Regions from separate parts of the Paenibacillus sp. FA6 genome, predicted to be linked through region 3. Evidence: riboswitches for the same ligand, from Rfam matches in the RefSeq annotation. Region 3 holds a riboswitch; each other region holds the start of a gene.

Region 1 (8,222 bases), 250 kb from region 3:
GGTTCCTCCGGTTACACCCGTTTTAGTGATTGCAGCCTCCAATACCTTGCCAGTTCCTTCTTCCAAGTACTTCACAGTAACCGTTTGTTCGTTTGCTGTGTAGTAGAAGATATGCTCTTGGCCTGGAGTTGCTTTAAAAGTATAACTGTGACTTGCCGCTTTGGCTGTATAGCCAGGAATTGTTGCCGCTGTAAGCGTAACGGTTTTTCCTGTTTCACCTGCTATAGTGGTTGCATCATCCAATACCTTGTTCGTTCCTTCTTCCAAGTACTTCACAGTGACCGTTTGTGTACCTGCTGTGTAGTAGAAGATATATTCTTGGCCTGCGGTAGCCGTAAAAGTGTAACCATCGCTTACCTTTTCTGAAGTGTATCCAGCAATTGTCGCCGCTGTAAGTGTAACGATTTTCCCTGTTACACCCGCTGTCGTCGTTGCAGCAGACAGTTCCTTATTCGTACCTTTCTCCAAATACTTCACAGTAACTGATTGTGCGCCTGCTGTGTAGTAGAAGATATACTCTTGAACTGGTGTTGCTGTAAAAGTGTAGCTGTTGCTGGTCTTTTCTGCTGTGTACCCCGCGATGGTTGCCGCTGTAAGCAGAAGTTCTTTGCCTGTTACACCACTTTTAGTAATTGCAGTAGCTAGTTCCTTATTCGTATCCTTTTCCAAATACTTCACAGTAACCGTTTGTTCGTCTGCTGTGTAGTAGAAAATATGCTCTTGGCCTGGAGTTGCCGTAAAGGTATAGCTGTGACTTAATGCCTTCGCTGTGTACCCAGCAATTGTCGCTGCTGTAAGTGTAACGGTCCCTCCTGTTACACCCGCTTTAGTGATTGCAGCCTCCAATACCTTGTCCGTTCCTTCTTCCAAATACTTCACAGTCACCACTTGCGCGCCTGCTGTGTAGTAGAAAATATGCTCTTGGCTTGGAGTTGCTTTAAAAGTATAGCTGTGACTTGCCAATTTGGCTGTGTAACCAGGAATTGGCGCCGCTGTAAGCGTAACAGTCTCCCCTGTTACACCCGCTGTCGTGGTTGCAACCTTCAATACTTTGTTCGTTCCTTCTTCCAAATACTTCACAGTAACCGCTTGTGCATTGGCTGTGTAGTTAACTGTGATCGTTACTTCTTTATTAGGCATCGTTCCAGTTACTCTTCCGCTATTAACGATTAACCCACTACCTGTACTAAGGGTCACGTTCTTGAAAGTATATCCTGGAATAACCTTGTTGCTGTAATCGGAATCTACTGATTCACCTTGAAGTTTCTTGACTACTTCAGCTGGACTTAGAACGTTATCTCCAGCCTTATATTCTACATTGAGATTATAAGGTGCTTTCACATATCCGAACCAGATGGTTGGATTAGGAGCAGAAGTAGTTAATTTCATACTTGTTGGATTATCGCCTTTTTTGAGCGAATAACCATCAACAACTTTTGCTGGTACCGAATAGGTCCCGTTGATATCAAGCGCCGACTTTCCAGATACAGTAAACGGTTCGTCGTATAGCTGTTCTGCTAGATCAGGTCTATCTACAACAACTCCGGCTGTATTGATTGGATCGCCTTGCGCATTAACATAATATCCTCTAACGGTAATAGAACCCTTCCCGAAGCTCACCTCAGGTACATCAAATTCCTTCGATGCAGATTTCTTATTAACATCTGTATAGTTCAATATGGTTGCTTTGTTTGTTGGATATAATATGTTTGGATCTGCGTTCGCATCCATCTTAACGATATAACTCATCGTTGCTGGAGAGCCCTCGGCAATGTTACCGATATCCCAGTCGATCGTTTCTGACCCACTGTTCCATTTTGTCGTTCCTTGAGAAACGGTGACATCACCGATCTTATCAAACTTGGCACCCATTGGATCGATAACTTTTGCGTTCTCCGCTGCAAAGGAAATCTTGCTGGACAATTCAGTAAAGACGTTGTTCAACTCATTACTGGTTGAAGCAAGGTATCCCTTATTTTGACTCTTATTCAATACATCTTTGGCATTGTTATCATTTCCAACATCAAGCCCTATGGAATAAATACCAATTCCCTTATCCTTGATTAGCTTGGCTTCTGATATGGTTGCAATACCATTATTATTTACCTCGTGGCCGTTTACTGTATAAATTTCGCGATCGTACCACTGACCGAACCATTTATATCCTTCGGCTAAATTATAGTTACTACCTGATCCGAGAACAGTCCCGTAATTAAAATTTGAAAGCGCAAACCCTGCCTTTTTGTCTCCAGGCCATGTATAAGTTGTCGCCTTACCTGCCTTATAGCTGTATGTCGGTGCTCCATCACTTAAGAGGACGATGACCTTGTTCTGTGCTTGGCTTCCCGCCAACAACGTATCAGCACGGTGGAGTCCTGCTTGAATGTTGGTGCCTCCACTAGCTTTAATTTTATCAATGTCTTTCTTTAGATCTCCCTTACCAGATGTCCCCTTAAATTCGGATACAGTTGTTACATCATCAGAAAAGGATACAACCGCTATTTTTGTCGTCGAATCTTTAATTAGCAAATTATCGACAAATTTATTCGCGGCCGTAATAGCATTAGTCATTCGACTCGAATCTTTCATACTTGCCGACCGATCGATGACCAATACAACGTCTGTACTGGTGTTAGTCTGAATATTTTTACCCTCAACGGTTAACGTTACCTTCCATTGACCCAGTGCCCCTGGTATAGGCTCAGCTACCTTCGTCAGATTAACTGCTCCCGGATTGGGCCATACTGGCTGATTCGTTGCATCCGCAGAGCTTGTTAGCAAGGTTCCTGGTATAAGTCCTATGAACACTGAGAATATGAGTAACCACATCGATGCACGTCTTAAACTCCGTTTCATTGTTTCCTCCTTATTATTTATGGAATTAGTTCCCCGGAACACAAAAAGGTCCAGCTGCATTAACGAGGTTAATTGCAGCTGGACGATCATAAGTCTATTAACATAGACTCTTAGATTCCGAGGCTTTGCGAACCAATCTTTCGATTAGTGTGCCAAAATATACAATTGTCGTTAGCGCAGATGCACTTTCGTGACTTACATCATATTTTTTGCTCCGTAAATAATATAAAGGAACTATCGTAGTCCAATATATTCCACATATCGAAAATTGTCAATCATTTATATTGTAACAATTCCTAATATTAATGGAGAAACCCAAGAATATAATCAATCCAATTTTCCACTCGTTCAGTTGGTTTAAATGAATAATATCGATTAAATAATCTTTATTATAGTCTTCGATATATTGTTTGTTTGCTGTTCTATTTCATTTAAGCGGTTCAATGCCATAAGCATCGCACCGCTAGATGCATCCTTTCTTGCAATAATACATTGCATCCCAGGATAGTGCTGTTCCAGCATTTTTACAAAAGCAGTCTGCACAAAGGTAGCCTTGAGCAGAACACTCCCCGCCATAGCAAGAGTTCCTTCCTGCAAAGACAGTTTTTCCACTACAGGGACCACCAGCTCGAACAAGGAACAAGCACTTTTTCTAGCAATGGTCAGAGCCACCTGATCCCCCAGCGCACAGGCATCTGTCAAGATAGGAGCCAAAGCAGCAATGTCCTTTTTATTGGTGCTTTGGTCATACACAAAACCGACGATCTGCTGAACCGTCTCCATAGAAAGTTGCTTATACACCATTCTAGTCATTTCTGTTGGAGGTAAACGACCATCATTCGCCTGTACCATAGCAGTGAGTATATCCCGACCTATACTGTAACCACTGCCCTCATCATCTATGAGGTGACCCAAACCACCCGTGCGATGAGAAAGACCCTTTTCATTTCTCCCATAACAGATCGACCCGGTACCTGCAATTAGAATAATGCCGTGCAGATGTTCTTGTGCACCGTAAAGAGCTGTTTCGTGATCGCCAGTAATGACCAGTCCTCCCTGATACCCACACTCTCTGACATTAACATCTAGCCGAGTGATAACCGTAGGATTACTGACTCCAGCCGCACCGATGCAGATCTGTACACAATGATCCAGACCGCCGCATACCCTTGCAATTGTTGCAAAAATCTCTTGAAAACTAAGACGGATACTATCCTCATCCTGCCCATTATAGTTAATAGCACCCGATGTAAAGGTATGCACGACGGACCCATTCTCATCGGCTACCGCCACCGCGGTTTTTGTACCGCCACCATCCAATCCTGCAACATATCTCATCTATTTATCACGCCCTTATATTTACCATTGTAATGATAGGTTACTCATACCACATCTTCTCTATTAATACAGATGATACTGCTGTTTGATCTGTGCAAATTCCCGACTTTCCTCACGGAATTGCTCCAATAAAGCCGAAACATCTACTGATTCGTCACGGTACAGCTTATCCCCACACAACAAATCAATAAAAGGTCTATCTTTCTCTTTCACTGGTGGTAGGAACGAGAATTGTTCGTAGAGTTGCTTGATGGTATACATTAGAGTAACACCTGTTTCCACAGCATGTATAGCGCGGGCATCCGTTACATACAACTGCACGCCCCTACAAAGTTCTCCCTGATGTTTCGAAAAAGTAGGTTTGAAATAAACCGGTCGGAATAATACCCCAGGTAACTTCTTCCCATTCATCTCATCCGCTAATTGCTCTGCCTGGATAAACGGTGCTCCTATCATTTCAAAAGGAAATGTGGTTCCTCTTCCTTCAGAAATATTGGTACCTTCAAATATACAAGTACCGCTATATAGCAGGGCGGAATCAAATCGCGGTATGCCCATGGAAGGCTGCACCCAGATACGATCAGTATCAGGAAATTGCATACTCCGCTCCCAACCATCACAGAGCACCACATGCAGTTCACAATTCCACTTCATCTGGTCATTGACCATCATCGCCACCTCGCCAGCAGTCAGCCCATAGCGCACACTAAGAGGATAATTTCCGATAAAGGATTCATAACCCTTCTTTAGAATGTTTCCTTCCACAGTTAAACCATCCAGCGGATTAATTCGATCGAGTACTACAAATTCCTTACCTGCTTTTGCACAGTCTTCCAAAGCATAGAGCATCGTATAGATAAAGGTATAATACCGTACTCCCACATCCTGAATATCGTATACTACCAGATCTACCTCTTCCAACATCTCCTGTGTCAATCGTTTGGAATCCTTACGATACAAGCTATGTACAGGCACACTAGTAATAGGATCCAGATAGGTATCTACTAGAGCGCCTGCATCTTCATCGCCACGCACACCATGCTCTGGTGAAAATAATGCGACAAGATTGAAATTCTCATGCAGAATTTGAATTGTGGATACAAAATCATGGCTTAATCCCGTTGGTGCCGTAATCAGTCCCAATCGTTTCCCCTTGAATAAGTGGGCATACTGCGCAATGCAATCAATACCGTTTCGGATCATAGCAACCCCCAGAAAATATAGTGTGATTCAGAAATGACTGTAACAATTAATTGTTACAGTCATTTCTCCTATCCGTTCATAATTCAGTTTTAAGTATACGCATCGTTTCTTCTGGAATCATGAATGTCTCTGCATATTCTTTTCGAGCCTCTATACCGCGAACTCTAGATAAATGCTTGTAGTATTCCAAGTAAGGGAAGGATTTACTTCCGGTTACGAACCAATGTTGAGACACTGCCTTAATCCATAGATCATAGGCTTCTTGGGAGAAATCCACATACACATAAGGTTTATAGTCGACTGCATCCTCCCAGTTCTCCGCATAATATAGTTTGGAGGCAAAGAATGCAGGCTTTTCCCTTTGAAATGAAGCTAATCCGCCAAAAAATCGTGCGTCGTTAACAATCAAGTGTGTCGTCATATGATCCTTGTGCATGCTGTTCTTAAAGTGCGTAATAATGATATTCGGCTTCACCTCACGAATAACATCGCACACTCGAAGGCGCATCTCCTCATTATTGTGTAACTCTCCGTCTGGAATATCGAAAACGATGGATTCTCCACCCAACATCTCGGCAAAAAGGTTGGCCTCATTCACCTTCTGCTCGCGATACTCAGCCATATCTCTCCCCGCAGGAACACCACGTTCACCCGCGGTCAGCGCCAATGTCACAATACGATCACCCTTAAGAGAATGGCTTGCCAAGACACCACCAGCCGTTAGTTCCATATCACCTACATGTCCACCTATAGCCAATATTGTTACTTTTCCTACACTCATCTTTAAAACTCCCTTCTCATGACAGAAAATTCTTTGGCATGTTGAAAACCAGCCTTCTCGTAAATACGCATGGCAGGATTATTCCTTCCGGTAAATAGGGACATATATATTGTATCGATGTTCTGAAATGCTTCACACAACTTAAAAAAGAGAATGCTGCCAAGACCATGCCCCTCATGATTCGGATGTACCCCAATCCCGGCAAAAAAGGCTCGACCATTATCCTGTCGGATAACTGGACCGGCGAATCCGACTGTTTTCCCTTCATACGCTACAATCACCATTGGAACACCCTCAGCCGTATAATTAGGGATTTGTGTATCCCATAAGGGGTTGTCGAATCCGCCCAGCATCTCATTCACTCCGCTGTGCTTTTCCGGATCAAATAGTTCCACTGCATAACCTTCTTCAGCTACTTTTTCTTCTTTGGATTTAATATCTTCTGGGATGAAGAAGTCAGCAAGATTCAGATACATCGCACATTCCCTTGAACGATCCACATATCCTTGGCTTAACAGGAACGGATAAAGCGTGCTATCTAATGGTACACCGGGTGCATTGTTATGCTCATGTTTCGGTGTATCTGGTATATACCAAGGTAATAACATGGGATTGAAGAACAGGACATCCGCCTGCTTCTTACCCAAATGTTGAAAGCGTTGCTCTAATGCATTTAACATCAACTTGTAGTTTTCATTGGTTTTGCACTCACTGGATAGAACGATACAGGTGATATAGCCTGCAACGTCCCCCAAAGGTAAGTCATCCCCTGTACATCCACAGGTAAAGCCCTTTACTAGATCAGCTTCTAGCAAAACAAATGTTGTTTCCCTATCGAAATAAGGGCTAGACAAGAAGATGTTTGCAAAACTAATTTCAGTTAGCTCCTTATATCCATCTTTCACGGCTTCCTTGTTCCACAAAGAAATAACGCCCTGAATATATTGGTTATCCCAAGACTTCATCATAATAGGATACCTCCACCCTAGTAAAATCTAGTATGATATCTTCCCCATAATGACAGCCCGCTGAGCTCCTGTGACGCTAGGAAGATTGTTTGGCAATTTACCTAACGTATAATCGGCAAGCAAGGCGAAGGCAATCGCCTCTTTGGCATCACTACTCAGGCCAACATCCTCCTGGGTAAGTACTTGTACGCCCATTGGCTCCATCTCTTGCTGAAGGAATCTCATCAGCACGGGATTATAGCTTCCACCACCACCTACTAGCATCCTATCTGACGGATGATCAAGATGGATAAAGCGGCGATAAGCCTCTCCAATCGACCATGCAGTGAGCATGGTCACTGTTGCTATAAGATCGTCTGAAGACAGACGATGTTCATGTTGATAGCTAAGCAACCTATCTACATAAGAGGAGCCAAATCGTTCTCTGCCAGTGGTCTTTGGTAAAGGCAACGTATAGTATGCTTCTTGCTGTAACAGATGAAGGAGATCCGTGTCTACACGACCCCTTTGAGCTATCGCCCCTCCTACATCCATCGTCATTTCACCGAGAGTTAGATTCGTCACAAGGCCATCGATCAACATGTTACCCGGTCCGGTATCAAAAGCGAAAACTTGCTCAGGTGTGCAACCTGCAGGTATGACGGTAATATTGCCGATACCCCCAATATTCTGTAAAAGCAAGGTTCGCTTATCCTCCCGATATAACAAATACTCCGTAAATGGAACCAGTGGTGCACCCTGTCCACCGACAGCCATATCAGCCACGCGGAAATCAGATACGCAGGGAATCCCTGTTCTAGCAGATATCACTGCGCCTTCCCCAATCTGCACCGTATAATTCAGATGATAGCCTTCTATTTGCTGAAACTCTGGAGCATGATATATTGTCTGCCCGTGAGAGCCGATGACTGCAATGTCGCTGGGAGCGAGCTTCGCTTTCGCTATAACAGACAATACAGCCTTTGCAAATAGCTCACCAAGCAGCATGTTCATGCTTCCAATTTTGTCTACTGTTGCTTTCTCAGGTTCAAATAGTGAAAAGATTCTTTCTCGAACTTCTATGGAGTAAGGCGTAT
Region 2 (8,222 bases), 3.0 Mb from region 3:
GTTCATTTACTCCCTGTAGAGGGATTTGAAATGAATCACGCTTGATTTCCCTGTTCCCGCCTGGTAAATTCAGTAACAGATAACCAATTGAATAAATTTCTGTTCCATCTGCGATAAAAGAGATTTCAACTCTCCCGTTTGCTGTACTGACAACATCGTCTGGTATCGCGACATAGCCTGCCATATTGTCATACCCGCCGTTTAAAATATACGAAAACTCATTGGTCTTCGTGTTTTTTCTACTGTAAACATTTATTTGCGGCTCAACCTTTGTAAGTCCTGTAGTAAAACCGGAAAGACTTTCATCCCACAATACAGACCCCTCTTCTAAAGCAAATTCATGCAGGGCAACGATTTCTCCGCCCCCCTCCTCTAAATAATTATTGATGCCACCAACAACAGTAAACGTACCAATTGAAATTACAAACGCTATCAGCATGATTCGAAAGATTCCTTTAAATTTATCTCGATCACGGTGCACTAACCGCTGTGCCCAAAATCCTACCGCCGCCCCTAATGTATTAATGATGATATCGTCAATATCAAAGGATCCTAAACGAGAAAGCATTTGTAAGATTTCAATAATCGTAATAGACAGAATAAACAAGGTAATAAAACGAATGAAATTACAACGGAATAGAAGTGGAATGAGAATCCCAAAAGGTATAAATGCCACAAAATTGCCTAACTCAAAAAAATGAATTGGAAAGTGTAAAGGAATCCCTCTAGGTATTAGATTATACCGTATGTTAGAATCTTGAAGAAAAGAAGCTCTGTTGAAACCTATATACAGCATAAAGAGGATCAAAACGATATATAATGCTAACAGTATTATGGTGATTTTACGTAACTCTCCTTGATACATAATTACATCCTTTCTTCTACAAAACGGCTGCCTCATGTACAACAACTCTGGAATTGCTGTTGTTTTTTAGACATTTTATATGCATGTACAAATACTTATAATACCATTTTAGAGAACAAAGATTAAATATTTGTTAATTATCTCTTAACTTTCACTAATGATTGCTTGCCCTTCTCATTGTGATAGTGATCGTCCTTGTTATTGAAAATGCGCTCCTGATCATTCGTTCTCTATCTTTTGCAGAGTTTCCCCATTGAAACAGCTTAAGGTTCACCCTCTATACTTTGAAATGTACTGTCATATCTCAATTATTCTTTCAGCACCATCAATATTGGGCATTCCACATGTGTGGAGTGCATATGACCTACATATCTACTGTTACTTTTAGCATTGCTGCTTCTACTCTCAACTCAACTCTTTGCTATACCAGTAGCCTGATACGTATCACCAGGTTTTCTGTAACGACAAGTTTTGAAGTAAGACCCTCAAACTAAGGATGGTCTTTTCTTTGAACGAAAATGTAACGAACGCCGAAACTATCGTTCTTCGTTAGCGCAATGCCTACATTTCCATTCGAACAAATGCCAATGAAAAAGGACGCCCACAACGTTGCGGGCGATCCGGCGTTCTGACAAAGTATGCTCAAAATAATTTGAAAATTCACATTATTGGTTTATCGCATTTCCTTTGACAGACTCCATAGAGTTCAGACTTAACTTAAGGCTACTGTTCCTTGGCATAATTCAACCCTAAGTGATAAGCTTCGTTAAGCAGCATCTCATAATGCTTGGGATTGGAATCCAAAGTCTCGTATAAAAATTCGACCTTGGAATTGGAAACACCGCAATAATCTGCAATTCCCACATTGAGCAGATGCGTAATCATTTCATCGTAGTTACGCTTTTTCAACTGTTCTTTGGAAGCGCCCGCCAAACCAATCCACAAGACATGCTGATGATGAAGCTGCTTCGAACCGTAGGCAAACCCATTGTTCCATACACGGTCAATATAGCCTTTTAGCATGGCTGGCAAATGCCACCACCAAATCGGAAAAATAAATGCCAAGGCATCATGCTCCTTCATTCGCCTTATTTCCATTTCCACCTCAGGGGAAAAGGACTGTTCCGCAGCTGACCCGTCAGGTTCATCTACTCCTTTTAAAACAGGGTCAAAGCCAATCCCGTGTAAATCCAATATCTCATAGTCGTGGCCAGCCTCGGCAAGACCTTGTACGAAACGATCGGCAACCTTAAAGGTCAGGGAATCTTTTCTCGGGTGCGAAACAACGATTAATACTCTCATACTTGTATCTTCACTACCTTTCTCAATAGCTAACTTGTAGCCATAATCAATGGCTGATGCTATTATAAACAGTACTAAAATAACATGGAAGTACGCACTTTCAAGTTCTATAGGATGATACAGGTGCCATAGGAACATAGAAGTGCCCTAGATAGATGCCCTAGAAACTTACCTGAATAACGGACAAAGTGAATGAATGCTATGTTCCTAGAAAATACACAGCCTTTAACGGAGGAATAAGAGATGACTGAAAAGAGGAAAAATAGCGTACTAAAGAAGTATAAAGTTGGAGTGGAGGCGGCATTAGAAGTAATGGGGGGGGGAAATGGAAGCCTTTAATCATCTATCATTTGATGTCAGGACGGAAACGGACGTCTGAAATCCCAAATACCGATTCTTTTGAGTGTATAAATTTACTTTGTACAGTTAAACCTCTTCCAAAACCTTGGAATTGTCGACATGAACCTTTTCCAGGTCTCTTAGTTGAGTGGTCAGCATTTTTTGCGTAATACCGGGGATTAAGCATATGCCTTAAGTTCATCTGTCAGCTGTTGGCGAATCGCATCATCCGTTTTAAAATGAATGCCGCAATTAAATTCCTTCCCATAAGGCTCTTGATGGGTAAGAACCCCAGGAATCGAAAATTCAATCGACATAATTTGAAAATACAATGTCAGCTCAATTTCATTACCACTAATCCGAAAGTCGTATTCGGTACATATTTGGGCCCCATGCAAACTAATATCAATAATTTCCATATCTCCAAAATGACTTTCTACCATCTTTCCATTCATTTTCGTAATTTGAAACTCGCCCTTTAATGGTTCGGGAAATTCATAACGAAATGCTTCTTCACGTCTACTTTTTACTTAACTCCAATATAACATTGGATATATTTAAACTAATACACAATTCTTGAATCTTCGGTATTACCCGCTTCTGAATCTGTCGATTTGAAAGCTGCTCCGTATTGTTGAGTATCTTCTCATAAATCATTCGAACTTCTGAAACCATCTCTTCATAATTAATTCTGTGACAAGTTTAGTATCCTCAATCCATAATTCGATACCGAGTTGTTGTAAGAGAACAAGATGATGATCATTTAGTATACTGTGCTCAGGTAGATGCAGGCTGCCTTGCTTGGAATAAATATTTATACTTAACTTTCTTCCGATAAACTATGTATTATCGATAATAATCGCCCACTTTCTCAATCCAGCTGTTTAAAACTGTTACGATCAAATGTCTTATCTTCAATCGGCTCAAAGATATCTATGCTCAGCCGATCAATGATAACTCGACCTTCAAACATTTTCTTTACAATAATTTTCTTTGTTGCTTTAAGGGTTGTCCCTACGCCTGTAATCCCACCAACATTCATGACAGAGATCGTATCTCCTGCTTCAAGCTTGGATCCTCGACAAACGGAATTGTACAGATAGAAAATGATATTCCCTTCTGAATAAAGGTCGCATTGGATAACGCCTTCTTTTCGGATAAAGATGTCTCCATTCGATTTTAATGTTGAGTTCTGACTTTGGTTTATGTTGATTTGGACTTGCGATTCCTGACTTAAAGCGACTCTCATAAATGTTTCCTTCAATACTCGCAAGAAATTCTCCATTCTCACAGCTGTCATGATTTCCACTATTTTTGTTTGCTGCAAGAATATCTCCAAATAGTTTTTCAGTTGTTGCAGTTCATCTTCATTGTAAGGCTGTATGATTGTAATAACCCCCAACAATTCTTTCACAAGATCCCATACTTGTTGATATTTGCTTTCCGTTATTAGTAGCAACACTTGGCCATACGTTGCCTGCATTTTCTTCTTAACGATTTCATTCAATAGTATATTTGTGCTTTCAATCATTTCTTTAAGGATGTCCATGAGCTGTTTAGAACATTTATAGAGTCTGTTATAGAGCATGCCAAAATAACCTGAGTACAGATTACTTCCGATGACATTTCCCATCACAGCGATACTACCAGTGGCTGTTAAAGTCGAATTAAAAACGCTGCCTGCGACATAAATGTTTCCCAGTGATTCAATAATCATGTTATCCATGACATCACCGTAGACTATCACGTCACCTGAAAATACAATATTGCCTATTTGTACATCAACGTTACCTGGCACAAGGTAAGACGTATTGATGTCAAAGTACTTAATTTGATTACCCGTAACTCGAGGTCTTCCCTCTTTTTTAGCAATAACAATGGAATCTAGTGTAATCTCTACGTTATCCTTCCCAACAATACGAATATCCTTAACCGGATCAGAAAGCAACACATTTCAAAACACATCATACCCCGTTTGTCCTTCAACAGGTGGTGTTTTCTTAGCAATGACATCTCCAGACTTGACGGATGGAATGTTCATGTAATTTTTATAATCAACTAAACCTCTAACCTCGGTAAAGATATTCTCAATATTTTCCGAGAAGAACATATCCAGTTGGGCATCCTGACCTCGAACAGGCGGTTTACCTCTTGCGATTTTTACTGGCCGATGAGAAGGCTGACAGATTTCCATTTGTACGACTGCTACATCAAGATTCATCTTAATGTTCATATTTTCAACTACTGTAAGAATATCTTGCAGATTGAAGGTCTCCAAAATGATTGATGTATCTTCCTCAGCAGTAAGTATTACACTTAATTCAAGAGTTTTATCTTCTAACGACCACGCATATCTCTGAGAGCGATTAATTGTTAAATATGCGTCTAACTTGTCTTCCGATACTAAGATCTCGAATAAGGGCTTTTCTTCAATCTCCCACTCTAGCAAGCTTTCAGAAGTAACTTTATTCTCTTTACTTATCTCTTTTCCATCTATCCAGAGCTTGACTGGAGCTTTTGCATTTAAAGTAGGAACTTTACCCCCATTGGAAGAATTCCCAACAATGATCTTTCCATGCTCGACCTTAATGAATCCATCTATGATCTCATCATCTAGGTTAAACATACGCATAGTTGAAGATGATCCTTTTCCTTCTCGTTCATGTGAGTGAGAATTCTGGTCGAGTTTACTCAATAACTTTATTATTTCTTGTTCACTGATATGATTTGACATTGGTAACGCCTCCCTTGTCTTTCAAGATTAGTTTGCTAAGACTGTGGTAAGAGATTCGATAAACTTGGTTTTATTAAACCGTTTTGTGATTACCGAAACACTCTTGTTCATTCTCGGATTATTCTGTAACTTTTTAATCGAAATTGTGCATTGTATGAATTTTGCATCGGGATCCTCGTTAGCTATCTCTTCAATAAGCGAAATGCCATCCACATTAGGCATTTGAAAATCGACAATTAATAAATCAAGTATCGAAAAGTAGGAGTCATCAGCAATAATGATTCTTGCCATATTTACCCCTCCAAATACAAAAATAAAAACATCCTCAAATGAGTGATGTTTTTAAACTTTCACCTCACCTTCGGTAACTTGGCGACCATAGAATCATCTTCGTTAGGTCCATAGTTTTGCGTCCCTACTGTAGATGGGATTTTGTTAATTCCTAGCGGTTACGACCTTCCAAACGAGTAGGAGAGGCAGCAACCCGACAAGGAAAATCACGCCCAAGAACAAACCTAACGTCAAATCGGGGTCCGTCCATTTATACAACATGACTAGCATCCCGACACTTGAAATACGGCCTACACTGAGGGCAAATTCTCGCCAAACGACGAGCTCCGTACTGATTTTTCCGCCCAGGTCAAATCGGCTAACATAGTTGTAAGCTAGAGTATTAAAAGGCGTGTCGAAGATCGGCCTGCTAATCGCATCCATAATCCCATACAGCAGCAATGTGCTCTGATTCATGTGAATAGAAATGCCAACCATGGACAGGCTGAACAAGGTCGTGCCCACGGTGAGCAATCCTCGATAGTGGTGCTCCTGAGCGAATCGACCTACCACATAAAAGCTGACTACAGACAACAAGGTAGTCAGGAATGCGAATTGTCCGGTTGTTCCTTCGCTTTGCGTCGATACAAATACCCATAAGCCGATCGCAGCGGATAGTACGCCTTCACGGAATGCCAACGCTACGAACGCAAATGTCAGACGTCGCCATTCAGCCTGTCTTAGTATCCCCAGCATGCTGCGCACTTGGAACGGTTTCCGCGAAGTCTCATCAGGGAGCTGAAATGAGGCTAACATTGACAACAAAAAGCACAGGAATGCCGCGCCAAATACGAGCGGATAACCGATTCGATCAGGTGTAGCAGACACTGTCCAACCCGCTAGCAACGGGCCCAGCATGCCTGTGATAGAACCAATCATCCCATTCGCCCCGTTAAACCAATCTCGGTTCGACGGAGAGGTCAGTTTGACCGTCAATACGTTGATACCGAGCCAATAAAAGCCCGCTCCGACACCGTAGAGCACGCCAAGCTGGGGTATCCAATGAGCCGACTGCTCACCGTAAAAGAGGACCACCCCATAGAACGCAAGCTGCGTTATCGTCCCGATTACGATTGCGCTCTTGCGGGAAAACCGCTTGCTGAACCATCCCGCAAGTGCAAAGGCTGGTAACCATGCCACGTATGAGACCAATGTGAAAAGCAATGTAATTGACATGTCTTGCGTCAACTTGTACCAATACACATTAATGAATAAGCTCGACAGGTTCATTCCTAATCCGTTTAACCCGTTTACAGATAATAGCGTCTTTGCCGGCTTAGACAATTTTGTACGGACACTTACGCTGGTTTCCGTGATTTCTTGCAAGTTCAACCTGATGCCCCCACCGTCAATCTGTGGATATAGATCGGATTGGTCAGGCAAGAAGTAATCGTCAAGTCCAGATCCGCCAGGTGACGGTTCGACTCCACGCGGTAGAACAAGCGATCTGCCTCAACAGGGAAAAAATATATACCTTCGTTTGCTACGATCCATTCCTGCTCCAAACCTTGATCGGACCATAGCTGCACTTTATCTCCCGCAGCACCGGTTATTCTCACCGCTAGTTCATATTCCTTTTCTTCGTCCACGATCACCGTATCTCCAACGCCAGCCTTCCCGATGGACAGATCGATGGACAGATCGATGAATGTCTCGTCTGTATTAAACGAAAGCACTACGCGCCCTTGCCTGATCGCTCGAAGTATCTCCTCCTTCGATTCCGCTTCAGCGCGAACATAAGTCGTAGGTATTCCGTGTGCAACATAAGGATGAGGTCTGTGCGTGTCGCTCCCTCCGATCGCCACGAGCTTGCGTCCGGATACCAACTGCTCTTGCCACCAACGGACAGCTGTCTCATTAAGCGGACGCCACGGCCCATTCCACACTTCGATCGCATCGTATGGAACATCAAAGCCTAGCTCCCAAGGACAATCTGGGTCGAACGGATGATTCAACGAGACGAATGCGCCCATATCCGCCGCCCGCTGCAAAGTGGCCGTCGCCTGTTCCGGTGTCAAAACCCGGAAGTCGTCCAGCGCATCCAGTTGTCCGAGCAAATTAGCATGTCCCTTGTAACTCGTCAGTTCTACCCCGGGGATGAGCACAAGCTGATCGTCGGCTGCCAAGGTAGATAAGTTCTGTGAGGCGTTATTGTGATCTGTAAAGGCCATAAATTCAAGCCCTCTGTCCTTACCAGATTGAATCGCATCCGCGATTGAGTAGGAACCGTCGCTGTGAACACCGTGCATATGCAAATCGCCCTTCATCCATCGCGGATGATTGTGGACAAACTTCAAGTTGATTTGCACCCTGCATCCACCCTCCGGCACACGATATGCACCTAACAGGACATACCATTCCCCTGCTGGAATGAGACCGGCCAAGTAGCCCGGTGTCGCTTTGCCCAGTCCGACGAAGAACGAATCCCTGGCCCCCCCGCTCCAGCCTACGATTCGTTCCGGCGAGCCGAGTCCAATATCGATTACGGTTGTGCCATCCGAATGTTCGTAAGTATACTGCACCTCTATCCGTTCGATCCGACCTTCAACTGCGAATGGAACTTCGATGTAAGTCTTTTCTTCTTCCTTAGCAATCCATCTATTCAAGGACAGCGTTGAGATAATCTCCATGATGTCTTCGCCCTCTCTATTC
Region 3 (8,222 bases):
ATAGTAGTTACAGTAAGATGAACAATTATTTTGTAGGAGGAATAGTCATGGAAGATAAGTATAAGCCACTTTTTGAATCATTTACTTTTCGTAGTGGAGTTGAGGTGGAGAATCGTGTGGTTATGGCTCCAATGACAAATTGGTCTTCAAATATAGATGGTACCGTCTCTGATGCAGAAGTAGACTATTACATTCGTAGATCTGGTGGAGTGGGTATGGTGATTACGGCATGTACGAACGTATCTCCGAATGGTCAGGGATTTCATGGCGAGTTCGCCGGTGATACGGATGAGATGATCCCAAGCTTGCGAAGACTAGCTAGTGCTATTAAGGATAAGGGCTCCAAGGCTGTACTGCAAATATTCCACGGTGGACGCTTGTGTCCGCCTGAGCTAGTGCCCAATGGTGATGTCGTTAGTGCAAGTGCAGTAGCTACTGCGGATGGTAAAGTGATTCCGCGGGCGCTTACGGAAGATGAAATAGTAGGCATTATTCATGACTTCGGGGAGACGACTCGAAGAGCAATTGAAGCTGGCTATGACGGTGTAGAGTTACATGGTGCTAACAATTATTTAGTGCATCAGTTCTTCTCTGGTCATACGAACCGCCGTGAGGATCGATGGGGTGGAAGTCTTGAGAAAAGGCTCTCCTTTCCACTTGCTGTCGTTGATTCTATGAAACAAGCTGTAGCTAAATATGCGGATCGACCCTTCTTGATTGGATATCGCTTGTCTCCTGAAGAACCGGAGGAACTGGGCTTTACGATGGAGGATACATTTGCATTGCTCGATGCACTAGTAGAGAAAGACCTGGATTATATTCATATTTCTACGATGGATTTCTGGTCCGCTCCACGACGCGGTGTAGAGGTGGATGGTCGTTCGCGGATGGAGTTCATTAGGGACCAAATTGCTGGTCTTGTTCCGATTATAGGTGTGGGTTCTATTCAAACGGCAGATGATGCTTTGAAGGCATTGAAGATGAATATTCCTTTGATTGCGTTAGGTAGAGAACTGATCGTAGAACCTGATTGGGTGGAAAAGGTTCAAACAGGACGGGAAGCGGACATTGCTACAACTGTGAGCACAAGTGCCCAAGAGCAGCTTGTCATACCAGATCCATTGTGGAAAGGTATCATAAGCAGACCAGGTTGGTTTCCTGTCGTTTAATTTCTCGATGCAGATTTTATAACCGGGAGGACTCAGATGTAGCATTCTAGAATGAAGACACTGGTGCTGAGGAGACAATGCTATGAATAAATGGATGAAAACAATTCTTATACTACTCGGATCGGCTATGTTGACACGATTCATTCCAATGAGTTATTTGTTCCGGACGATGGATACGATGATTCATGAATTCGCTCATGCGGTGATGACGTTGTTCACATCTGGTAGCGTATTATCTATTGAATTGAATGCAAACCACAGTGGTGTTACATATTCGACTATGACCTCGTTATGGAGTGCTATATTTATTGGACTTGCTGGTTATATCACAGCATCGTTAACTGCCGTATTGTTGTTCTATTGGATGTATAAGCAGTGGCAGAAGTGGGGATTAGTGCTGTTAACGACCATTGCACTGTTGATGATTATCCTTTTTGTACATCAGGGTTATGGGGTGATCTGGCTTGCGGGCTTCATTGTTCTAAATATCATCATGCTATATTTGCCACCGATGATACGGAATATGTATTTTGGATTGTTGGCATTCCTGACATTGGAGGAATCTGTGATGGGACCGTTATTCCTCGTTATACAATCATTACTGGGGAAGAGTGCAGGGGATGCATCTAATCTAGCTAGGTGGACACATGTACCGACCGTATTTTGGGCGTTATTATTTCTTGCTATAGCGCTTGTCTGTGCTCGATCTTCTCTCCATTTATTTTTACGTAGTTGGAAAGAGCCTTCCCATCGGGAACGAAATAATTAAACATAGAGATGCCTGTCGAGTAACTTAGATAGGCATCTCTATGTTTAATAAGTCGTTTTCGTAAACCTGTGACTTCAGTCGAGAGTTGGAAGACATCGAATTAAGCCTTTTCTTCATAGAGGCGAGCAATTTCAATTACAGTTTGGGTTGCTTTGATCATATTGTCTACCGAGATATATTCGAATTTCCCGTGGAAGTTTTCTCCCCCAGTGAAGATATTCGGTGTAGGCAATCCCATGTATGATAGCTGTGAACCATCTGTGCCCCCACGAATAGGTCGGATGATCGGCACAATAGCCAGATTCGTCATTGCTTCATAGGCAATATCGACGATTTCCTTTACGGGTTCGATTTTTTCTTTCATATTATAGTATTGATCTCTCATATTAAGAACAATGGAATTCGGACCGTATTTTGCATTAAGGACATGAACAATGTGTTCAATATTTTTTTTTCTGGTATGGAAATTGTCTTTGTTAAAGTCTCGGATAATGTATTGAAGTGTAGTCTGTTCAACATCTCCATGAATAGAGAGCAAATGATAGAATCCATCATATCCATCCGTTAATTCGGGGGCTTCTTCTTGTGGTAACATGCTTTGAAGCTCCATAGCTATTTTAGCAGAGTTGACCATTTTGCCTTTCGCTGTTCCGGGGTGAATATTATTCCCATGACAAGTGATCTTGGCCGCGGCTGCATTAAAGCTCTCATATTCCAATTCGCCGAGTGGACCACCATCAACAGTGTACGCATAAGTAGCATTGAATGCTGCAACGTCGAACCGCTCAGGGCCTCGTCCGATCTCTTCATCGGGGGTGAAGGCGACTCTTATTCTTCCATGCTTGATCTCTGGATGTTGGATGAGGGTTGCCATAGCTGTCATAATCTCAGCAATACCAGCTTTATTATCTGCTCCTAGAAGTGTAGTGCCATCGGTCGTAATGAGTGTGTGACCTGTATATTCTTCTAAACTAGGAAAGTCGGAAGGTGACAGCACAATGTTTAAGGATTCGTTCAACGTTATATTTTGTCCAGAATAGTGCTCAATAATTTGTGGATTAACATTCGTTCCTGTAAAGTCTGTTGCCGTATCCAAGTGAGCTAGAAATCCAATCGTATCCACTTGCTTCTCACTGTTGGATGGAAGAGTAGCCATAACATAACCATTCTCATCCATCGTTATTTCGTCCATACCGATCGTTTGAAGCTCATCCAGTAGCATACGAGCGAGTGTTAGCTGTCCAGCGGTTGTAGGACATGTATCCATGTCTTCATTAGACTGTGTATCTACTTTGGCGTAGGAAATAAATCTTTCAATTAGCTCTTGTTTCATTCGAATCTCTCCTTAGATTTAATTAAATTGAACATAAATATAACAAACTCGTTAAAACAACGCTACGTATAGCGGAATGATCATCTATCATTTCTATTTTTGTGAATCCAATAGTTTTGTGGTATTCTAGTAGAAATTTAGCGGGAAGTAGTTAAATCCGATATGTATACTTATATAGGCAAAGGAGAGAGATATATATACCATGAAAATCGTACATAGTGTAACAGAACTTATTGGGCAGACACCTATGGTTCGCTTAAATCGTACCGTACCAGAAGGTGCAGCAGAGGTATACGTAAAGTTGGAAATGTTCAACCCTTCAGGAAGTGTGAAAGATCGAGCGGCCTTTAATCTCATTGATACAGCCGAAAGAATGGGTCTACTCATCCCGGGGGGGACAATTATTGAACCAACCAGCGGTAATACAGGTATTGGGTTAGCCATGATTGCAGCGGCCAAAGGATATAAGGCTATTCTTATCATGCCTGATAATATGTCCAAGGAACGAATCAATATTCTAAAAGCATACGGAGCAGAGGTTGTTCTAACCCCAAGTAGTGAAAGAATGCCCGGTGCTATTGCTAAGGCACTGGAACTCAGTGGAGAAATTGCTGGGAGTTTCATACCTCAGCAGTTCGAGAATCCCGCTAATCCTGATATTCACCGCATCACGACCGCTCCGGAAATATTGGAGCAGATGGATTATCGTTTGGATGCATTTGTAGCTACGGCAGGTACAGGAGGTACGATTACAGGTACAGGCGAGAAGTTACGTGAACATTTGCCTAATATTCATATCGCTGTTGTTGAACCTCAAGGATCTCCCGTTCTTTCTGGCGGTCAACCCGGTCCGCATAAATTAGTGGGCACGAGTCCAGGCTTTATTCCAAAAATTCTGAATATAGCGGTATATAATGAAATTATTCAGATTTCTGATGTGGATGCCGTTGGAATGATGAAGGATCTAGCTCGTCTTGAGGGCATTCTTGTAGGACCTTCCTCGGGTGCATCTGTCTATGCGGCGATACAGGTAGCTAAGAAATTAGGTACTGGCAAGAGAGTAGTATGTATAGCTCCTGATACGGGTGAACGATACTTGAGCATGGAGTTATTCTAAGAAAGGCACTTCCGGCGCCCTTGGTCGGGGAGTTTATGTGCTGGGTGGTGCGGTGACCCAGCATCGTCACCTTCCATCATCTAAGCACTTATTTCTTTCTTTCCTACATCCGTAATTCATGAGGAGTACATTCTATATCACGCCCATGGAAAGCTAATGTTCCTAGGGCGTATAATTTCCATGTGATTAATCTCTTGGATAGTCCACTTTCATAATATCTAGAAAAGGTACCTTCGTGAGTTCCATATCATGCTGCATATGAACTAATCGGGTTCTAGAGTCCATAAGCACGATCTGACCACGCACCTGTTCTTGCCATCCCCAAACCGTTAATACAATGTCACTTTCCTCGTTCTTTGCTTCGACTAATTGGTTGCCTAGTTCTTCTAATTCAAATTCATCACGTGTGGGTCTCTTTGCGACCTTTGGCTTAGCCATATAAATCCCTCCCTTACACAACAAGATCGAATCTCCAGTATACCGTCAAATGGTATTGAAGTCATTCCCATTAGGACCCAGAGGCTATAAATAAGCTAATCCATAAATATCATCCTAAACTAATCGTTCCTTTTAATAAAAAAAATGGGTACATTGGACCAAAATTCTACATATTTAGACGAAATATTTTGAAAACTTTCTAAGAAGTGATGGAAATAGTTACAAATACATAGTAAAATGAAACAAATTGTTGATTACTACCATTTAGATGATTTTATTTACAATTTCATAACGTGTTTTCAGCAAAATTACTGAAAAGTAGTGACGCAAAGCTAAAGGGACTAAATCCTTAGGGGTAGTCAGCCAGTTGCAAAAAATTGGTGATCTACGGCTGTTAAGTCAGTCTTTGTAGATCATCTTTTTTTGTTATTTATTATGGGTGAGTCTTGATTTGAATGATAAGGAGGGAAGGTGTCACTATAGAAGTTCCAGCAACCTGAGAGCACATAATGAAGCGCCATACTATACAGATAAAGAGGAGATAGGAAATGAAGTTACCACAAGTGTTTAAATCGATCAATAACAGAAGTATTGTCACTAAAATTATGATGTGGACTAGTTTATCTATTATTTTAACAGGCGTGATACTAATAGTAGCTAGCTACTATATTCAGGGAGAAGTTCTCACGAAACAGTTGGAGTCGGATTCACAAAAAATCATGGAATCGTGGAAAGGAAAAGTAACACAGGAAGAGGCTAATGAAGCGAAAGCTAATACAGACCGTAACTCAACGATACAGAGGAAAATGGCAGAAGTCTTTGGGGAATTACCCGTTATGCATCCCAATGTTGCTCAAGGCTATCTATTTGGTCCTGAACTTGTGAATAACAATGAAACATCAATCATTGCTTTTTCAGATGAGGTATTGGACATGCTTATGGCAGATGGACTTAACCTAGGAGGTATGTATCCACAACCTACCATTCACGCAGACGGTGTCAGAGAAATGTTAAAGACGAAAGAACTGACCTTTACCAATCCGTATGATGATGACTACGGTACGTGGATAACCGTTCTCTCACCTTATCAAGATAGCGAAGGGAATATATTCGCTTATATGGGCATAGATGTTGATGCTAGCTTAATTATGGACGGAAAGCAGGCATTGTTGAAATATACCGCGCTAGCCTTGCTTGCTACTTTAATTGTTATTTTAGCGATGCAATATTTCATAACGAAACGAACCTTTGCACCCGTGAAGCATTTGATGAATGCTCTAGAGAAATTAAGTGAAGGTGACTTTAACGTTCAACTGCCGACAAGCAAGGATGAACTTGGTCAAGTAGCAGAAAAGTTTAATGCGACTGTTATCAATATTAATCGATTGGTAACGACTATTAAATCCGTATCTATACAATCGGCTGAGCAATCTAAAGAGTTGTTCTCTACTCTGGAAGATAACCAGGAAATTTCAATGGAGATTACTACTAATATTGAGGAGATATCAGAACAGGCATCTCAGCAAAGTAAGTCCATTTCAGAAAGCGTTACATCGCTTGAGGAAATATCTTCAGGGGTTAGCACTATTGCAGGAAGCACCAATCTACTATCTGATACGTCCATGGAAATGAGAGACCAATCAGAGCAAGGTAGCGAGAATGTAGGTAAAGTCATGCATCAGATGGACTCTATTCATAAATCAGTACTAAATTCAGTGGGTTCGATCGAACAATTACAGAATCGCTCTGGACAAATTGGCGAAATCGTACAGGTAATTACCCAAATCGCTACGCAAACACAATTACTATCTTTAAATGCTAGTATTGAGGCGGCTAGAGCTGGCGAAGAGGGACGCGGCTTTGCTGTTGTAGCCAATGAGGTGAAGAAGCTAGCGGAAGAGTCGAGAAAATCAGCTGAACAAATTACGGAGTTAATCCACTTCATTCAAAAGGAAACTCAAACTGCAGTAGATGCAATTAATGAAGGGGAACGTAATGTTGAAGTGGGAATAGAGATTGTGAAAGAAACAGGAACGTTATTTAATGCTTTACTAACGGCTACAGAATCAGTTACAAGTCAGATTCAGGAAGTTTCTGCTGCAACAGAGGAAATGGTAGCAGAGACAGAACAAATTACAGCTTCCATTAAGCATCTTGCGGTCATAGCAGAGAGGAATGCGGAAGTATCAGAGGAGATCAAGTCAAGTGCTCATGAGCAACGTATATCTTCTAATAAAATGGTTGATACCGCGGAGCATCTAAATCAAATTTCCGGTAGGCTTGAGGAGTTAGTTATTGGATTGAAAGTCTAAAATAAGCATATCGAATGTTAGCTTATTATCCCCCTCATACTGTACTTCTAGAGAGATAAATAAGGAGCGGTTGTTGATGAATACCACATTGAAATCAGAAAGTATGAAAGAATATTGGGTGCAAGAACTGCAATCTCCTCTGTCTGCATTGGATATCTATACAGATTTCCCTAAACATCTTGCATCTAGGGAGGTACAGAAAACGACCTTTGTACTAGACGTAAATGCAGAACAAATGAACCATGTTCACAACCATTATGACATAAAAGCATGGATGCTCAGTTGCTATTATGCGTTTCTACACAGAATGACTGGCGAAAGAGATTTCATTGTTGGAGTCAATGATCATAGTGGGAATGTATTACCACTACGAATGGTTTGGGAAGGAGATATTTCATTTCAGCAACTATTTAAGAATATAACAGAAAAACTAAACAGCACTTATGCTGCTAGCTTATCGCTGTCAGAGATCGAATTAATGACGGGGCATTCATCCTTTATGAAGACGATTTACGGAGAAGACAATAAGATGGAAGATAGCGTTCTTAATTGGTTTGTTCGTGAAGAGGAAGGCTTGTGGGTAGCTCATATCACATATCATAACAATTTATTCAAAGAGAATACGATCCGTAAATTCGCACGTCATTTCCAGTGTATTGTGAATGCTGGATTGGTTAACGGTGCGGTTTCCATAGGGAGTATACCTATTTTGACCGAAGAAGATATGGAAGCTTATGCCGAGCTCAATAACACGACCAAGGATTGGTCAGTTACATTAACGATTCCGGCAATGCTTGAATCCGTGGTAAATCGCTTTCCTGGTAAGATCGCTCTTTCCTCTGACCAGGGGAGCTTAACATACAGTCAATTGGACTGTTTATCGAATCAAGTAGCTCATATGCTGATACACAAGGGACTTACCAAAGGTGAATTTGTATCTATCTTCATGGAGAGAAGCATCGAAGCCATTATAAGCATGTTGGGCGTGTTGAAGGCTGGAGGAGCCTACATTCCTCTAGACCCGGAGCATCCTGATGATCGTAATTTCTACATTATTACAGATACTCAATCTCACATCGTTATT
Region 4 (8,222 bases), 1.1 Mb from region 3:
CTAATGTCGAGGGTAGATTGAATCGTATTCCGAAGATTGGTTCCCATGACAGCGAGCTTCTGATCTATCGTGCCGAATTCATCACTACGAATTAAATTCCCTTCATAAGTGAAGTCACTATTTTGATAGGAATCAATACGACTCATGATGCCTGATAATCCTTTTCGAATTCTAGTGATAAAGTTCATAATCATCAAGAACGGTATAAGGATAAGGATTGCACTACTAATATAGATGGCTATGTTGGCTCTAGATACACTTTGGCTTAGAATAGTCTGATTTTCTTGTAACACTTCCTGGAATTTATCATTTATCGTGGACTTACTATAAGATAAAACTGAAGTGTAGGTACTCATGAGTTTCTGTTTTAATATGCGCCTATCGAAGTCCGTGAGTTCAGGTGTTATCTGTGGATGGACTTCAAGCAAGGTAGCATAGACCATATTTAGAACATTAACGTAATTCACAAATGTACCTTCGGTTAAATTTAAGTACTTGTCAAAAGCACTGAATTGTAAAGTAAGAGATTCCATTTCCTGAGGAAGGCTTTCGATATCCTGCAGCATACTTACTCGATTATCTCTGTTTCCAGTCTCTATCATATCGATCATCCATATTAGATCCCGTTGCATTTTATCAGCTACTTCTACGTAACTCTTTTCTTGTTCTGTTGCATATTGTGAATCCTTGATGCTCTCTGATACCGCTCGGTTGGATATAATATTGCTGGTTCCTGACCCAATACTTACGAGTGTTACGACTACTAGCATCAGGATGAGTTGCTGGGTAATGGTTTGATTTTTTCGATAATTTCTGATCTTTTCAAAGAACTTCTTCATGTGTTTCTCTCCTTTTATGTGTCTATCTAAATACTATCGGAATATATACGAATAAAATTGAGTTAAATGTATGCCCTAAGACCTATAAGAAGGACGGATGTTGTCAATCGGCAGTCATAATCCTGTCCAAGCTCACATATATTTGCAGTACTATCCCATTTAGGATATAGACGGATACTCTGAATATAGTACGAAGCGGGAGAAGGATTCGAATGTCGTGAGGGAGGGTTATGTGATGAAGAAAAAGGAATGCATAGCCATGCTATTAGCTGGAGGAGAGGGGAAACGCTTAGGAAAGCTAACTAGAAAAATAGCTAAACCTGCTGTGTTCTTCGGTGGCAAGTATCGTATTATCGATTTCACACTCAGTAATTGCACGAATTCAGGTATTGATACAGTTGGGGTATTAACGCAGTATCATCCTCAAGTATTGAACCACTATATCGGTATTGGAAAACCATGGGATTTGGATCGTAAAGAAGGTGGAGTCTCGATTCTACCTCCATTTATCAAGCGAAAAGGTGGGGATTGGTACAAAGGAACCGCAGATGCTATATATCAGAACATCGATTATATTGAACAATACAATCCTGAATATGTACTTATTATATCTGGTGACCATATTTACAAAATGGATTATGAGCGAATGCTACATTTTCACAAAGAACAAAAAGCTGATGCAACGATCGCTGTTATTGAAGTCGAATGGAAAGATGTGAACCGTTTCGGAATTCTAAGCGTGGATGATAAGCATAGAGTGACTCAATTTCAGGAGAAACCAAAGGATAGTACAAGCAATCTCGCCTCCATGGGGGTGTATATGTACACATGGAAGACGCTGAAACAATACTTGGAGAATGATGCCGCCGAGGCGCAATCCAGTCATGATTTCGGGAAAGATATTATTCCTACGATGTTGGAAGATGGTATACAATTATCGGCCTATCCTTTCGAGGGATACTGGAAAGATGTCGGGACGATTGATAGCCTGTGGGAAGCGAATATGGACTTGTTGGATGATGAGACTACTCTGAAATTAGATGATCGTAAGTGGCGTATTTACTCTCTGAATCCGAATCAACCCCCTCAATATATCGCAGATTCTGCTAACATTGTTAATTCTCTTGTGAATGAAGGCTGCATTGTATTTGGAGAAGTGAAGCACTCAGTCTTGTTCTATGGCGTTGAGATTGGAGTGGGGAGTGTGATCATCGATTCCGTTATCATGCCTAATGCCAAAATTGGAGAGAATGTAACGATCTATAAAGCTATCGTAGGTGAAGGATCCATCATTGGGGATGGAAGTAAAGTAGGGTCACCTGACACTGATGAAGTTACTCTTGTAGGAAATCATGAATCAATCCCTTCGGAATTCTTACACTTGAAGGAGCAGATGTTGACATGAAGAATGTTATGGGAATTATCAATATGGTGAATGAGACAGATCAGTTGGAAGAACTTACGTATCATCGAAATATCGGATCTGTTCCGTTTGCCGGTCGCTACCGCCTCATTGATTTCATTCTATCAAGTATGGTTAACTCTGGAATTACGAATGTTGGAATATTCACACATACGAAATATCGTTCATTAATGGATCATTTAGGATCAGGGAAGGAATGGGATCTAGACAGAAAAAGGTCTGGGCTGTTCATTCTTCCTCCTATGAAGGAAGGTCTGGATGGTTCCAATGGAGATTTACACGCATTAAATGCTCATAGAGATTATCTACATCGAAGTAGTGAGGAGTATGTCTTGATCTCCCGAAGCTACATGGTATGTAATATCGACTTTAACGGATTACAGGAATTCCACAATAGCACTAGAGCAGACATCACCGTAGTATATAAAGATACGAGTGATGTCGATTCATTCTCAACACGGATTGGAATGGATGATAAAGGTCGAGTGACGTCGATCTGGGAACCGAATTCATCACCGCATGGCGATAAGGTATCCATGGAGATGTTCTTTCTTAAGAAAAGTCTACTGCTAGATCTAATAGAAGCATCTTTAGCAGAAGGTCATCATAGCCTTATGAAGGATGCGATTCGTGCCAATCTTGGTCGGTTGAATATATATGGTTATTCGCATCAGGGGTATCTAGGAGTTATTAATACATTGAACAGTTACTACAAGCACAGCATGAATCTTCTGAATCCGAATGTGTGGAGAGAGTTATTCTTTAAGCCAGGACTTATTTATACGAAAATAAAAGATGAGCCCCCAGCACGACACTTAGCTTCCGGTCATACAAGTAATTCCATGGTGGCCAATGGATGTGTCATTGAAGGGCGTGTCGAGAACTCCATTCTATTTCGTGGGGTCCATATTCGTAAAGGTGCGACCGTAAGAAATAGTATTGTGATGCAGAACGGTGTGATCCATGAGAACACCTCCATCGAACAGGCTATTATTGATAAGGATGTCATCGTTAAGGCAGATAGAACGTTAATAGGACATGAGCGAGCGCCGTTTGTCGCTGTGAAGCGGAAGGTTATTTGATAGGGAATTACGTAGACTCTTGAACTCCGTAGTCATGATATACTGCAGTCACATTAAGACTCCGGTCTTGGAGACATATTCAATGGGTCCACAACAAAATGCTGAACCGTAAAGGTTCTCTGCATAAGGTAAAAGGGATTGGAAATCTAAAAGAGCAGCTCATTCCTCGTCAGAAGAGAGCTGCTTTTGCTTTATCAGACCTTTGTTGATACTACTTATATGTTGATCCTTAAAAAGTTCTCGCCAAAGAGATCAACGCAGTAATCGTGACGACATTCAATAAAGTGGAAATCAACACGGTTTGTGCGGCGAAATCGGGTTCGTTATGATACTCTTCAGCCAGAATGGATGAGTTAACGCCTGTTGGCATACCTGAAGCGATGAGTAAAGCTTGTGCGGGGATACCATGTAACCCCAAAGTGTATACGAGTAAACAACCAATTGCGGGTCCGATCAGAAGGCGCACGAATACACTCACATACACATCTAACCGATACAAGCGTAACGGATATTTCACGATTTGTGCTCCAAGCGTTAGCAATGCGACAGCGACCATGGATTGCTGTGCATAGGTTAGCGGTTGAGAGATAAAGATTGGAAGAGGAGCCTTCAGCGCACGAAGGAGCAATCCGATACCTAATGCGTAGGGGACAGGCATTTTGAGAAAACCAATCAATACACTTCTGTAGTTTCCTTTAAGCTTCGCCCCTTGGATAGAGAGCACACCATATGTAAAGGTCAGTAGGCTCTGAAGTGACATGATTAATGCTTGAATGGAGGAGGCTAATGGATCACCATTAAAGACTAAAGCGTTGACAGGCATGCCGTAGTTCCCCGAATTATCCAGCATAATACTATTATTGAATGCGGCCTTCATCCCCTTGCTAAGCTTCATATAACGGGATAGCAGTGAACCAATCAAGTAGAGGATAAGAACATATAGTGCGTAGAATAGCGTGATTGTCCCCAGTAGCTCTCCTGATATATCTGAATGATACATACTCATGAAGACAGCAGCAGGTGTGATACAGTAAAAGTTTATTTTGGCTAAAGTATATAGGTCTAGGCGGAATACGCGCTGCATCCAAGATCCAATTCCAATGAGTACGAATACGGGTAATACGACTTCTAACATGATGTCTACAATCATAAATTCAACTTCCTCTGCGAGTGATAGAATCGAAATGATCTTCCCATTATAGCACTTATGTCCGATAGGACTTAGAAGAATAACTTTGTTATAACAGAGGGTTATGATACGATAGGCAGATACAGAACTTTATTACGATAACGGCAAACCTATCGAAAGGTAGGGACGCAAAGCTATAGGGCCTTCTTGTTAAGATGGTAGCCTAGCCACCGAAGGGAGTTTTATTTGTGCGGAAATTCATGCTATTTGTGGCGACACTTGTGATAGTGATCTCTTTATTTAATGGAGTAACAGTCCGTGCTGCAGTAGGGACTAGCTGGTTAGATGAAGCTAATGTAGACAAGGGAATTATTAGTGTGAAGTACGACGTGAAGGCGAAAGTTCAGACAAAACTCGTAATCGTTAAGGGCGAGGAGAAATATACTTATGATTTAACGGTTAGCAAGCAAGCGGAAGTATTTCCCCTTCAATTGGGCAACGGTAATTATACAGTTAGCATTCTTGAACAAGCAACGGGAAACAAATATCGAGTTGTACACACAGATACGATCACGCTTGATCTGAGTGATAGCGCAACAGTATATTTGAACTCGATTCAGAATGTGAATTGGAATGATACGAATCAAGCCATTAAAAAGGCGAAAGAATTAACGGAAAATGTAAAAACGGATACCGAGAAGGTAACCATAATTTATAATTATGTCATTAATAATATTAAATATGATCATAAACTAGCAGCGAATGTTCCTGCAGATTATTTCCCTCAGATCGATCAGACATTGTCGTCGAAGAAAGATATTTGCTATGGGTATTCTACTTTGTTCGCAGCGATGCTTCGGAGTGTAGATATTCCTACTAAGCTTGTTATGGGTACGACTAGTTATGTGGATACCTATCACGCTTGGAATGAAGTATATGTGAACAATAAATGGGTTACTATCGATACAACGACTGATGCAGGCTGGAACGGTACTACAACAGCGTTTACGATGATCAAAGATGCAACAAAGTATTCGGCAACCAAACAGTACTAATGATAATATTTATGAGAAGCCTTGAACAATATGTTCGTGGCTTCTTTGTTTTTAGAAATCATGATATTGTTAACATAAGGAATTCAGTGTTACCCAATTCCACAAATAAGGAGTATGTTCTTAATGAAAGTGATTCTTGTAGATGATGAACAGCTTGCTGTAGATTATTTAGAGCGCCAACTTATGAAACTTTCAAACATAGAAATAATAGGTAAATTTATAGATCCGATTGTTGGAAGAAGAGAGATTCTTCTTCAAGATGTGGATTTAGTTTTTTTGGATATCAACTTACCAGAAATAAATGGGATTGAGTTAGCAGAACAGATTCTGGAGAAGAAGCCAGATATATATATTGTGTTTGTAACGGCATATAATGAATATGCCGTTAAGGCTTTTGAACTGAATGCATTGGATTATATAGTGAAACCTATTAGATTTGATCGGTTGAACAAAACGATGGAACGCATTACCGGATACGTAGAATCTAAACAAGATCAAGTTGTGAGTTATACTAATAGAATGAGGATGAATATATTTAGGCAAGTCACCGTCGAAGTGTCTAATAATCTATTCTCTGTGATTCAATGGCGGACGTCAAAAGCGCAGGAATTGTTCCTATATTTACTACAACATCGTGGTCAATTAGTTCGTAAATCTGTATTGATTGATCTGCTGTGGCCAGAGTATGAACAGGACAAAGTATATTCACAGTTATATACTGCTATTTATCACATACGAAAAACATTGGCACCCTATGATGAACATTTTCAAATTGTGAACTCAATGGAAGGTTATGTACTGAATATCGATCATGTTCTGTTAGACGTAGAAGAATGGGAGACTAGATTAGGTTCAGCTTCACCTCTATCAATTGAATCATTAGATAACTATATAGAAATCATGAAATTATATTCTGGAGATTACTTACAGGAATATGATTATTGGTGGGCTGAAAGCGAGCGTCAACGGCTTAAGGATTTGTGGCTCAGTATTTCTTATGAGATCGCAGACTGGTACGTAGAACACGATCAGCTAGATAAGGCTACTTTTTGGTATATTGAAATATGTAATCGGCATGTGCAAGAGGAGAAGGCTTATTTTATTCTGATGAAAATATATGCGTCTATGGATAATGATATATTGGTAAATCGACAGTATCATTCTCTGATTAGGAATCTACTGGATGAATTTAATGAACCGCCTAGTGCGTATATTTCAGAGTGGTATAAACAATGGCAAGGAAAGTTAATTGAATCTTGAATGTCTTGTGAGCAATGGGAAAGACCCTGTTTTCTACAAATGTAGATAGCAGGGTCTTTTTGTACTGTCTAGATATTGTATAGATAGCAATCTTATACTTGAATATGAAGATATAAAGACACTAGGAGATAGCATAAAGGGGTCGTTACAATTTGAATGCTGATTATTTTGAAGAAGTTCATAAACTCAGTTATACGGACGAATATAGATATAAGCTGCTGATACAGGGCACGAGACGTATTCTAAAAGAGAAGAAGAAAGTGGGAATCATACAGAAAATGAAACACAAATGGATAACGAACAAAAAGGAAATTAAAGCAGGAACTTGGAAATAAAATGGAATGTATTTATTTTTATGAAATAAAGACCAATATTATTTCCTTAGGGTGGTTAGTTATTGTTGAGAATTTGTTGAGATGTGATATTTATAATAGAAATTGGTAGAATTTATCGAATAATTGCGATAGCCATCTAATAAATCAAAGGTTAGGAATGTACATAATATGAGAAAAAGGGTGAAAATGGTCCCCGTACTACTAATAGTTATGGGAATGATGATGCTCAACTATCCCAAATTATCTGAAATGTATGAGAATTACCAGCAGCAGAAGTTGGTTGCGGAATGGCAGAAGAGTCTTAACAATATTGATAATGGAGATGAATTATCCGAAGAGATGGCTGAGGATACGTTATCTGATAACGTCGATCTTGAAGATGTGGTAGATGATCTGCAAGAGAGGACATCTAGTAACGATGAGAATATGGAAGGTATTCTACGTATCAGTACCATTGGTTTACAATTGCCCATTCTTCATGGAGCAACGAAGGAGAATATGAAGACTACGATTGCTAGTATCGCCAATACGGGGACAATGGGCCGGGTTGGAAACTATGCTCTCGCAGGACACAGAAACCGTACGTATGGAAGGAACTTCAATAGACTTAATGAGGTTGTTGAAGGCGATAAGATACAAGTCGATAATGGTGAACAACAATTTGAATATACAGTTACAGAGAAGCTACGTGTCAAACCCGAAGAAGTATGGGTGTTAGAAGGCAATGGTGAAGATAAAGAACTCACCTTGGTTACCTGTGATCCAATGATCAACCCCACTCATCGCATTATTATTAAAGGGAAAATAATAGATTAGAAGCGATGAAGAGAAGGAGTGATTGCTTTTGAGTACATAAACTCTGCTAAAAGGCATTGTGTTGACAAATAAAATGTGAGATGAGGAATTAATATGAAGAAACATAGTAAATTATTATATTTATTCATGGTTGTAGCTTTAGTATTAAATCTTGTATTACCTGCTTCAATGGCTATTGCTAGTAATGAGCTTGAAGGTTCGGAGAATGGGATCCGGAGTACTGTTACCGAGGATACTTATGGAGATAGTGCTAAGATGAGCCTATTGGCTGTGGGTGCACCGA

What was found. A riboswitch is a leader RNA that binds a small molecule or an ion and turns the genes downstream of it on or off. The one in region 3 is predicted to bind cyclic di-GMP.
Region 1: it holds a riboswitch for cyclic di-GMP, as region 3 does, so the genes downstream of both, ACP8HI_RS23355 (MucBP domain-containing protein) here and ACP8HI_RS24335 (methyl-accepting chemotaxis protein) in region 3, are expected to answer to the same signal.
Region 2: it holds a riboswitch for cyclic di-GMP, as region 3 does, so the genes downstream of both, ACP8HI_RS11365 (response regulator) here and ACP8HI_RS24335 (methyl-accepting chemotaxis protein) in region 3, are expected to answer to the same signal.
Region 4: it holds a riboswitch for cyclic di-GMP, as region 3 does, so the genes downstream of both, ACP8HI_RS02480 (transglutaminase domain-containing protein) here and ACP8HI_RS24335 (methyl-accepting chemotaxis protein) in region 3, are expected to answer to the same signal.

The regions. Positions count from the first base shown of each region.
Region 1 covers NZ_CP188820.1:5,144,948-5,153,169, reverse strand. Annotated here, with positions in the region: gene ACP8HI_RS23355 (MucBP domain-containing protein) at 1-2,856, opposite strand, end outside; cyclic di-GMP riboswitch class I at 2,927-3,020, opposite strand; gene ACP8HI_RS23350 (N-acetylglucosamine kinase) at 3,232-4,194, opposite strand; gene ACP8HI_RS23345 (exo-beta-N-acetylmuramidase NamZ family protein) at 4,258-5,397, opposite strand; gene ACP8HI_RS23340 (PIG-L deacetylase family protein) at 5,474-6,178, opposite strand; gene ACP8HI_RS23335 (GNAT family N-acetyltransferase) at 6,181-7,146, opposite strand; gene ACP8HI_RS23330 (anhydro-N-acetylmuramic acid kinase) at 7,174-8,222, opposite strand, start outside.
Region 2 covers NZ_CP188820.1:2,430,143-2,438,364, forward strand. Annotated here, with positions in the region: gene ACP8HI_RS11330 (VanZ family protein) at 1-865, opposite strand, end outside; gene ACP8HI_RS11335 (NAD(P)H oxidoreductase) at 1,589-2,167, opposite strand; partial or broken gene ACP8HI_RS11340 (winged helix-turn-helix transcriptional regulator) at 2,411-2,547, shown strand; gene ACP8HI_RS11345 (winged helix-turn-helix transcriptional regulator) at 2,594-2,695, opposite strand; partial or broken gene ACP8HI_RS11350 (PilZ domain-containing protein) at 2,686-3,003, opposite strand; gene ACP8HI_RS11355 (FapA family protein) at 3,378-4,457, opposite strand; gene ACP8HI_RS11360 (flagellar assembly protein A) at 4,461-5,240, opposite strand; gene ACP8HI_RS11365 (response regulator) at 5,268-5,531, opposite strand; cyclic di-GMP riboswitch class I at 5,601-5,681, opposite strand; gene ACP8HI_RS11370 (MFS transporter) at 5,676-6,953, opposite strand; gene ACP8HI_RS11375 (CehA/McbA family metallohydrolase) at 6,899-8,200, opposite strand; gene ACP8HI_RS11380 (carbohydrate ABC transporter permease) at 8,217-8,222, opposite strand, start outside.
Region 3 covers NZ_CP188820.1:5,395,613-5,403,834, forward strand. Annotated here, with positions in the region: gene ACP8HI_RS24310 (NADH-dependent flavin oxidoreductase) at 48-1,169, shown strand; gene ACP8HI_RS24315 (M50 family metallopeptidase) at 1,252-1,938, shown strand; gene pepT (peptidase T) at 2,039-3,271, opposite strand; gene cysK (cysteine synthase A) at 3,474-4,388, shown strand; gene ACP8HI_RS24330 (YolD-like family protein) at 4,575-4,826, opposite strand; cyclic di-GMP riboswitch class I at 5,118-5,201, shown strand; gene ACP8HI_RS24335 (methyl-accepting chemotaxis protein) at 5,375-7,138, shown strand; gene ACP8HI_RS24340 (amino acid adenylation domain-containing protein) at 7,215-8,222, shown strand, end outside.
Region 4 covers NZ_CP188820.1:534,940-543,161, forward strand. Annotated here, with positions in the region: gene ACP8HI_RS02460 (methyl-accepting chemotaxis protein) at 1-839, opposite strand, end outside; gene ACP8HI_RS02465 (glucose-1-phosphate adenylyltransferase) at 1,075-2,244, shown strand; gene glgD (glucose-1-phosphate adenylyltransferase subunit GlgD) at 2,241-3,344, shown strand; gene ACP8HI_RS02475 (AEC family transporter) at 3,574-4,494, opposite strand; cyclic di-GMP riboswitch class I at 4,627-4,708, shown strand; gene ACP8HI_RS02480 (transglutaminase domain-containing protein) at 4,722-5,528, shown strand; gene ACP8HI_RS02485 (response regulator) at 5,652-6,788, shown strand; gene ACP8HI_RS02490 (hypothetical protein) at 6,941-7,123, shown strand; gene ACP8HI_RS02495 (class D sortase) at 7,334-7,939, shown strand; gene ACP8HI_RS02500 (SpaA isopeptide-forming pilin-related protein) at 8,033-8,222, shown strand, end outside.